DNA from 3 places in the Aeromonas sp. TS_SC_11 genome. Region 3 is predicted to be linked to each of the others. Evidence: predicted binding sites of a transcription regulator. Region 3 holds the regulator's gene; each other region holds the start of a gene.
The links. Region 3 encodes MetJ, which represses methionine synthesis genes. Its sites were predicted from a motif close to AGANNTCTAGANNTCT; they were not measured.
Positions count from the first base shown of each region.

Region 1 (3,275 bases), 340 kb from region 3:
CCCGGCGGCCGTGGCACATACCCTCAAGGCACTGGTAGAACACTTCCAATGGAAGGGCCCTGTGGGTTGCGGCTTTCCCGCCACCATCCACAACGGCATTGCCAAGAGCGCGGCCAACATCGACAAGAGCTGGATCGAGACCGATGCAGCACACCTGTTTTCGGATGTGACCGGCCTGCCCTGCCATGTGCTCAACGATGCCGATGCGGCGGGTCTGGCCGAGATGCGCTTTGGGGCCGGCAAGGATCGCAAGGGGATCATCATCCTCATCACTGTTGGTACCGGCATAGGTACTGCCGTGTTCGTCAACGGCCAGCTGCTGCCCAACACCGAGCTGGGTCACCTGATGCTGGAAGGCATGGTAGCCGAGCACTACTGCTCGGATGCGGTGCGCAAGCGGGAGGATCTCTCCTGGAGCCGCTGGGGAAAACGCTTCAACAAGTATCTGGCCAGACTGGAGTTTCTGTTCTCCCCCGACCTCTTTATCCTGGGGGGCGGCAGCTCAGCCAAGCTCGACAAATTCATCGATCGCATCGAAACCCGCGCGCCGCTGGTGGCAGCCGCCAGCCTCAATCAGGCTGGCATCATAGGGGCTGCCCTTCATGCGGCCGAACGCAGCGCCGAACAGCAGTAAGGCGGCATCCCCTCTTTGGGTCGATGATAGAAAAGAGGCCCGGCAAATGCCGGGCCTCTTTCGTTGCACCTTTACCGCGGCTAGATGTCGTCGAGCCGATGCACACCGTGTACCAGTCGGGTCAAGCGGGTTTGTTCCAGCGACGCCAGCGAGGTCAGCAAGGCAGCCGTCTCGTCGGTCGGGCACTCGCGGGCCAGATGGCTCAGCTCGCCGATGAGTTTTTCTTCCTGACGACACACCTGTTGCACTATGTCCTGAGTCTGGGCACTGGCAGGTAGTGCCAACCGCTGGATCTCGGGCAACAGATCCTCGCTGAAGCCCCGCTCCAGCCAGGTCTCCTTGACGCCCTGACTCAGCTGTCCCTGATAATCGTGCAGATGGGCACTCGCTTCATCCTCCCGCCCTTGCAGATACGCCAGCAACATGCGGCTGCGCTCGCCATCCACTTCTGCCATCAATCGCCCATAACAGAGTCCGAGCTGGTGATGAACCTGTTCGAGGTAAGACAGCAAATCCTTGATCTGTTGAAATCGCATCACTCACACCTCCTGCCACGCCACACCTGTTGAGTATAAAAAACAACCACACATATCCCAAACCAAAGGAGGTCGCTTTTTGTGCTGCATCAAGGGGATGGATAACAAAAGAGATAAAGGAACAAAGTGGAACGATTTGTGCCATCTTGGTGGCAGCCAAAGAGTGCGAACAGCACTCCTGCTCTCATGACCAACAAAACAGAAATGGAAAGCAGATTATCCAGGCTATATTCGGAGAAAATCAACAATAGCCAAATACAATATTGCAGCCTGATAAACCACTGTCGTCGTTAGTCATCCGGCGAGAATCCTTATCACTTTTTTAGACGTCTAGACGTAGAAACATGCGTTGACATAGCCATCCAGACATCTTAGCATCATCCTCCATGATGACAGAGTAACCCAGTGGAACCTCTGCCCAATTCACCCGCCTGTAGCGCCCTGTGCTTTAAGGCTGTTAGCACGGAAGAATCCATGATTAAGTTGATCGGTCTCAACAAAGTCTACGGTAAAGGCAGTGATGCCGTGCACGCCCTGCGTGACGTGAGCCTGCATGTGCCACAAGGCAAAATTTTCGGGGTGATCGGTGCCTCCGGTGCCGGCAAGAGTACCCTCATCCGTTGTGTCAACCTGCTGGAGCGCCCGACAGAGGGGCTGGTCATCGTCGACGGCCAGGACCTGACAGCACTGCCGGAGCGGGAGCTGACCCAGGCCCGCCGCCAGATCGGCATGATTTTTCAGCACTTCAACCTGCTCTCCTCCCGCACAGTGTTCGCCAATATCGCGTTCCCGCTGGAACTGGCAGGCTGGAGCAAGGCCCAAATCCAGACCCGGGTCGGCGAGTTGCTGGCGCTGGTCGGGCTGGAAGCCCGCGCCCACGCCTATCCGTCCGAGCTGTCCGGCGGCCAGAAGCAGCGTGTCGCCATCGCCCGCGCCCTGGCACCGGCTCCCAAGGTATTGCTGTGTGACGAAGCCACCTCGGCCCTCGACCCGCAGACCACACGTTCGATCCTGAGCCTGCTCAAGGAGATCAACGTCAAGCTGGGGCTCACCATACTGCTCATCACCCACGAGATGGATGTGGTGAAGGGGATTTGTGATGACGTGGCCATCATCAGCGACGGCAGTCTGATCGAGCAGGGCGAGGTCGCCTGGTTCTTCAGCAATGCCAAGACCCAGCTGGCCCGTGATTTCATCCACTCCACCATCCATCTGGAGGTGCCGCAGGAGTATCAGGACCGCATGAGTAGCGAGCGGGTGGCGGGCAGCTATCCGCTGGTGAAACTCGGCTTTACCGGCAGCACTGTCGATACACCGCTGATTTCAGAGGCGAGTCGTCGCTTCAACATCGATATCAGCATACTGAGCGCCGATATCGAGTACGCCGGGGGCGTCAAGTTCGGCTTCCTGCTGGCAGAACTGTTCGGGGATGAGGCCCAGTGCGAGGCGACTCAGCAGTTCCTGATAGACAACCATATTCAGCTGGAGGTCATGGGTTATGTCCGCAGCAACGACTGATCTGCTCATCACTGCCCTCAAGGGCTGCCAGACGCAGTCCCTGATCACAATCGCATTCAGCTGGAGGTAATGGGTTATGTCCGAAGCCATGATTAATCTGCTGGTCACCGCCCTCGGTGATACCCTGCTGATGGTGTTTGCCTCCGCCCTGTTTGGCTGCCTGCTTGGCCTGCCCCTTGGAGTGGCACTGCACGTCACCAAGGCGGGCCAGATCCTGGCCAACCCGGCCCTGAACAAGCTGCTCGGCATCCTGGTCAACATTGGCCGTTCCGTGCCCTTCATCATTCTGCTGGTGGCCATCATTCCGCTGACCCGGCTGATCGTCGGCACCAGCATAGGCACCATAGCCGCCATAGTGCCGCTGACCATAGGTGCCGTGCCCTTCATCGCCCGTCTGGTGGAAGGTGCTCTGATGGAGGTGCCGGACGGCTTGCTGGAAGCGGCCAAGGCCATGGGTGCCAAACCTTTGCAAATCATCACCAAGGTGCTGCTGCCAGAAGCCCTGCCCGGCATCATCAACAGCGTAACCATTACCCTGGTCACGCTGGTGAACTACTCCGCCATGGCCGGTGCCATCGGAGGGGGTG
Region 1 covers NZ_CM170470.1:2,019,631-2,022,905, reverse strand. Annotated here, with positions in the region: gene ppgK (polyphosphate--glucose phosphotransferase) at 1-634, shown strand, start outside; gene AC1P02_RS09590 (hypothetical protein) at 715-1,170, opposite strand; gene metN (methionine ABC transporter ATP-binding protein MetN) at 1,645-2,688, shown strand; gene AC1P02_RS09580 (methionine ABC transporter permease) at 2,765-3,275, shown strand, end outside.
Region 1: the regulator MetJ is predicted to act here: its motif matches at 1,495-1,510, upstream of metN (methionine ABC transporter ATP-binding protein MetN).

Region 2 (3,275 bases), 100 kb from region 3:
GGTTGTCCGAACGCTTCGGCCGCCGCTTGCGCTGTGAGGTCATCGGCGGTGGGGCCCAGGCCGCCGCATACCAGCACCACGTCGGCGCGGCTGGCGCTCTCCTGCAGCACGGTTTTCAGGTCGGTGAGGTTGTCCCCCACTGTGGCACGGCGGCGCACCTGCCAGCCCTGATCCAGCAGCAGGGCGCTGAGCCAGGCGGCATTGGTATCCACCACCAGCCCAGTCACTATCTCGTCTCCGGTACTGATGATCTCGATACGCATGGGTGCTCCTTGGGCTGGGGAAGTGAACCGGGACGGCCATGATCCATGGCCGGGGCAATCAGGGTTTGGCTTGTTCGAAGTAGTAGCTGATCCGGGTGCGTGGATTGAGGTATTCAAACACGGCTGGCGGCAGTCGCTTGGGGTGGATTACCTTGGCGATGGACAGCTCGGCCTGCTGCAAATCTATGATGACAGCCTCCTGGCGAGGGATGCGAGGATCGTACACCAGCACAGAGGGGTAGAGCAGGCGGGAGGCATTGACCGACATCACCAGTCCCACCTGACCGTTGGAGAGCTGCACCACGCTGCCTGGCGGGTATATGCCCATCAACCGGATCAGCATGCTGAGGTATTCAGGGTTGAACTGGGCCTTGCGCTGCTTGTAGAGGCCGCTCAGGGCCGAGTAGGGCACCTTGGCCTGCAGGTGGCAGAGGTTGTCGTACTCGTTGATCAGCGACACCATCTGGGTAAGCGGGTCGAGTTGCCCACCCTTGAGCCCCTCGGGCCCGCTGCCATCCAGATATTCGTGGTGATGCAGCACGATTCCTTTCGCCTCGGCGGGGAAATCCTTGGCCAGATTGAGCAGATCCAGGCCGTAGCGTGAATGCTGGGCCATCAGGTTCTGCTCCGGCTTGGTGAGTGGTTCTGTCTTGCGCAGTATCTGGCTCGGGATCTTCAGCTTGCCGATGTCGTGGAACAGGGCGCCCATGCCGACCTGACGAATTTCGTCGGCCGACATGTTGCACTCCTTGGCCAGCAGCATGCTGAGCACGCTGACGTTGAGGGAGTGGAAGTAGAGGTTGTTGCTATCTTCGCTGTCGGAGACCAGGTGCAGCACCATCTCATCCACCGCCAGCAGTTGCTCCGTCATGGCGTTGATCAGCTCCTGGGCCTCTCCGATGGCGTTGAGGGGACGGGACTGGATCTTGCTCATGACGCTGCGTACTTGCGCAAGGGATTGCTGGAACTGCTTCTCGCACTGCTGCAAATCACGACGATACTGTTGCAACTGCTCGATGCGCTGCTCTTTATCCCGCTGCATCTCGGCCTGGCGCAGCGAGGTGTCCGGCGCCTCTGCAGGCTGTGCCTGGATCTGGCTCAGTGGCTTGGGCGGCGCATCACTTTTGTCCGGAATGATGGTGACCATCTTGAGCCCGAGCCGACGGATCAACTCTATCTCTTCTTCATTCTTGAGCTTGAAGCTGGAAAACAGGAAGGGGTGTTCGCGCCAACCCAGTGGCAGAGAGACGAAATTGCCGACTTGCAGTCGGTCTACGGAAATTTTGATACCTGTCATTGTCTTGGCTGCGAGAGACACACTGAGCCGTATGCTAGTCAAAGGTGGGGGTGAATACAAAAGGTATCTGATGACAGGCTGGGTAGCTTTGTTATAGGCTTCTGGATGTCCAGACATATTTACTGATGCAGTACAGGGAGTAAGCATGCCGATCAAGATCCCGGATCAGTTACCTGCCGCCGAAGTGCTGGGGCAGGAGAACATCTTCGTGATGACGGAATCCAGGGCCGTCACCCAGAACATCCGCCCATTGCGGGTGTTGATCCTCAACCTGATGCCCAAGAAGATTGAAACCGAGATCCAGCTGATGCGGATGCTCTCCAACTCGCCGCTGCAGGTCGATGTGGATCTGCTGCGGATCGACGATCGGGAGTCGAAGAACACGCCTCAGGCCCATCTCGAGAACTTCTATCACGATTTCGAGCAGGTTCGCGGCAACAACTATGACGGCATGATCATCACGGGGGCACCGCTCGGGCTGGTGGAGTTCGAGGAGGTGGTCTATTGGCCGCGCATCGTCGAGATCATAGAGTGGTCCCATCAACACGTGACCTCGACCCTGTTCCTCTGCTGGGCCGTACAGGCGGCGCTCAAGGCCCTGTATGGCATGGAGAAGCAGACGCATGGGGAGAAACTGTCCGGTGTCTATCGCCACCATCGCCTCGATGAGAACGAGCCGCTGCTGCGCGGTTTCGACGACGAGTTCGTCGCGCCTCACTCTCGCTATGCGGCCTTTGACGGGGATCTCATCCGTGCCCACACCGACCTGCAGATCTTTGCCGAGTCCGAGGAGGCGGGGGTCTACCTGGCGGCCACCAAGGATTGTCGTCAGGTATTTGTCACCGGCCACCCTGAATATGATGTGCTGACTCTGGATGGAGAGTATCAGCGGGATCTGGCGGCCGGGCTCGACCCCGTCATTCCGGTCAACTACTACCCGAACAATGATCCGGCCCAGCCGCCGCGCGCCAGCTGGCGCAGCCACGGCCATCTGTTGTTTTCCAACTGGCTCAACTACTACGTCTACCAGCTCACCAGCTATCGGGTGGAAGATATCGGCAAGGTGTTTACCTACCAGCAACCCAAGTAGGGCCAGCGGTCAGGGTCAGTCGGCCTGATCCAGCCGCGTGGCCAGGGCATCCAGCCATTGGCGATGCGCCGGCAGGGTGAAGGCCTTGGGCCTGTGGGCCTTGATGGCGGCCATGGCCTCCTGCTGCGGCTGGCCGAGGGAGATCAGCAGGGCAGCCGCGACCAGACCGGTGCGGCCGCTGCCCCCCTGACAGTGGATGACCAGATGCTTGCCATCGTGCAGCAGCGCGGTCAGTTGTGGCAACGCCAGCTGCCAGGCGTGTTCGAAGGCGGTATCGGGGGCCTGATCGTCTTCGATGGGCAGGTGGAACCAGCGCATGCCTTCTTGCTCGACCTGACGACCGAGGTGCGCCAGATCCAGCTCTGCCAGCTCGGTGGCGGTCATGAGCGTCACTACCCCGTGGGCACCTGCAAACCTCAGCTGATCCAGTGCCAGTGGCAGCGGTACCTGCTGGGTGCCGGGGCAGGGGGTCAGCAGCAACTGGCCATCGACGCGGGGCACTTCCTGGCTCCAGAAGGGATGAGACGAGTACATAAAGGTCCTTATGAGGCCTGCAAGGGGGAGGGGGCCTGACATGGCCCGGATCCTGAGTGCGCCAAAGCATAGGGGGTGCTGCCTCTATGTC
Region 2 covers NZ_CM170470.1:1,572,331-1,575,605, forward strand. Annotated here, with positions in the region: gene AC1P02_RS07400 (CinA family nicotinamide mononucleotide deamidase-related protein) at 1-263, opposite strand, end outside; gene AC1P02_RS07405 (HD-GYP domain-containing protein) at 322-1,560, opposite strand; gene metA (homoserine O-acetyltransferase MetA) at 1,706-2,650, shown strand; gene AC1P02_RS07415 (cyclin-dependent kinase inhibitor 3 family protein) at 2,666-3,184, opposite strand.
Region 2: the regulator MetJ is predicted to act here: its motif matches at 1,664-1,679, upstream of metA (homoserine O-acetyltransferase MetA).

Region 3 (3,275 bases):
TTTATCCTGCTGACCGGGGCGCTGGCGGTGTCGGCGCTGATCTTCAGCCTGTTGAAGTAACGGCGAGCGGCGGTAAAAAATGAGAGAGGCGACCCCGGAGTCGCCTCTCTCATTTCATGGGGCCAATGGTATCAGCCCAGCTTGGCGCCATTCTCCACCTCCCGCTCCGGGATGGCCATTACCACGGCGCCATCCGCCCGGTAGAAACCGGTCAGTAGAAACTCCGACTGGATGGGGCCTATCTGTTTGGGGGGAAAGTTCACCACGGCGACTATCTGGCGGCCCACCAGCTCCTCAGGTCGATAGAGGTCCGTTATCTGGGCGCTGCTCTTGCGTACCCCGAGCTCGGGACCGAAATCCGCCCACACCTTGTAGGCGGGCCGGCGTGCCTCGGGGCAGGGCTCGACCCGCACCAGGGTGCCCACTCTCAGCTCTATCATCTCGAACTGCTGCCAGCTTATGGTCTGCATCTTGGCTCCTCGTTTCATACACCTTGCATTGGCCTCAGCATGCCTCGAAACGGCGCTGGCTGTCTTCGGTGACTGGCCGCCCTGTTACGGCAAAAGGCCGTTTTGCTGGCGCCAGAGGGAAGGGGTCAGCCCGCTCTCGGTCAGGAAGCGCTCGGCGAAGGCTCCCTGATTCTGGTAGCCGCAGCGACTGGCGATCTCGCCTATGGGCAGTTGGGTGTGGGAAAGCAGGGTGCGTGCCAGTGTCATGCGCCGTGCCCGTATGTAGTGGGAGACGCTCATCCCCAGCTGCTGGCGAAAGGTGTGCTTGAACTGACTCTGACCGAGGCAGGCGATGGCGGCGAGCTGCTCATTGCCAAGGGGCTCGGCGAGATGGGCCTCGATATGGCGCTGCACCTTGAAGATACGGGCGGCAAGGCGAGGAGGTACAGAGGAGTGCATTTCTTGCCCTTGTGCCAGCAGGGAGAGCCACACCTGCTCCATCCCGGCGACCTGTCGACCCGCTGCCACCATGCGGTGCAGGAAGGCGAGGTAGTGGCGCTGGGGCTCGTCCAGCTCGATAAAGGGGCGGGCCGCCAGATCGCCGGGGAGCCAGTCGCTCTCCTGCACCAGAAACGAGAGGGCCGGATCGGCGGCGTAGTCGTGCCGCTCGCCGGGGGCTATCACGCAGATAAAACCGGGGGCAAGGCGACGTCCCTGGCCCTGCACCTCGATCTCGAGGGGGCCGTCCAGGGGGATCACCAGCTGGGCGAAGTCGTGGCTGTGGCTGCTGATGTCGCTCTGGTAGTGGCGCAGGCTGAAGGGGGAGGAGGTAGATAGCAATGACGCGGCCTGGGGCCGCGTCATCTTCAAAGAGGGATTGCTGTTTGGCATAGGTCGCAGGTATTACTCTGCGTCGAAATCTTCGATCTCTTTGCCCAGCGCTTCCATGATGGCGCGCACCTCGGCGGGGACGCTGTCCGGATGATCCTTGCGCAGATCGTCGTCGCAGGGCAGCGGCTGACCGGTGAAAGCGTGCAGGAAGGCTTCACAGAGCAGCTCACTGTTGGTCGCATGACGCAGGTTGTTCACCTGGCGACGGGTGCGCTCATCGGTCAACACCTTCAACACCTTGAGCGGGATCGAGACAGTAATCTTCTTGACCTGTTCGCTCTTCTTGCCGTGTTCTGCGTAGGGGCTGACGTAGTCGCCGTTCCACTCTGTACCCATGATTCACCTGTTCTCATTTGGCCGTGAGCGCGGATTTTAACCCTTAAGGAAATTAATGGCAATCCAACAGCAAAGCCATTTAGACGTCCAGAAGTGTTGACGGCTTTTTTGCAGTGGCGTAGTGTGGTTCACCATGAGCCAGCAATGGCGGGGATGAGTGTGGCAGAGAAGCCGCAGACACAGTCCCGAGACACATCAAGGAGAGCGGAAATGACCCACAAGGCTACCCTGCCGGTACGTTGCATCGGAAATCGAGCCGGATCAATCGCCCAGTCACAAAGCCAAGGAGAGCAGCATGAGTCATAAGGCCACCCTGGCGGTACGCACCGGGATTGAAACAGACACGCAGCACGGTGCCGTGGTGCCGCCCATTTACCTCTCCAGCAACTACACATTTGCCGACTTTGGCGAGCCTCGTCAATACGATTATGCCCGCTCCGGCAACCCGACCCGCACCAATCTGGCGGACGCCCTGGCGGCGCTGGAAGGAGGCGCTGGCGCCGTTGTGACCGGCACTGGCATGGGGGCCATTCATCTGGTGACCACGGCTCTGCTCAAGGCGGCGGATCTGCTGATCGCCCCTCACGACTGTTACGGCGGTACCTGGCGCCTGTTCGAGTATCTGGCTGCCAAGGGCCACTATCGGGTGCAGTTTGTCGATCAGGGTGATGAGGCCGCACTGGCAGAGGCGCTGACACAGAAGCCGGCGCTGGTGTGGGTGGAGACCCCTTCCAACCCCTTGCTGCGGGTAGTGGACATCGCCGCCATCGCCGCCGCCGCCCATGAGGTGGGTGCCCAGGTGGTGGTGGACAACACCTTCCTCTCTCCGCTGCTGCAACAGCCGTTGTCGCTGGGTGCCGATGTTGTGGTGCACTCCACCACCAAGTACATCAATGGCCACTCCGATGTGGTGGGGGGCGTGGCCATTGCCAAGGATCCCGCGCTGGCTGAATCACTGGTATGGTGGGCCAACTGTCTGGGACTCACCTCCGGGGCGTTCGACTCCTACCTCACCCTGCGCGGCCTGCGCACCCTGGCTCCCAGATTGCGCGCCCATCAGGAGAACACGGATCGCATTCTCGCCTTTCTGCAGCAACAGCCGCTGGTCAAAAAAATCTATCATCCCAGCCTGCAGAGCCATCCAGGCCATGATATTGCGCGCCGTCAACAGTCCGGCTTCGGCGCCATGCTAAGTTTTGAACTCGATTGCAGCGAGGCGGGATTACGCACCTTCCTCGCGGCCCTCACCCTCTTTTCGGTAGCCGAGTCCCTCGGCGGGGTGGAGAGTCTGGTGGCCCATCCGGCCAGCATGACCCACAGGGCCATGACACCGGCGGCGCAGCAGGCGGCGGGCATCAGCGCCCAGCTGCTGCGGCTGTCGGTAGGTATTGAACACGGTGAAGATCTGGTGGCCGATCTGGCTCAGGCTTTTGAACAGGCGCAGCTGGCAGAACAGGTGGCGAAGTAATGGAACAGCAGCAAGGAGATATAGCGGTGGCAACACAAGCAGGGTTGAAGCGGCGGCAGGTACACAAATTCGGTGGCAGCAGTCTGGCGGATCCGGTCTGCTATCGCCGGGTCGCCGCTATCGTCGAACAG
Region 3 covers NZ_CM170470.1:1,677,145-1,680,419, forward strand. Annotated here, with positions in the region: gene AC1P02_RS07890 (aromatic amino acid transport family protein) at 1-60, shown strand, start outside; gene AC1P02_RS07895 (tRNA-binding protein) at 132-470, opposite strand; gene AC1P02_RS07900 (AraC family transcriptional regulator) at 555-1,313, opposite strand; gene metJ (met regulon transcriptional regulator MetJ) at 1,353-1,676, opposite strand; gene metB (cystathionine gamma-synthase) at 1,972-3,144, shown strand; gene AC1P02_RS07915 (bifunctional aspartate kinase/homoserine dehydrogenase II) at 3,144-3,275, shown strand, end outside.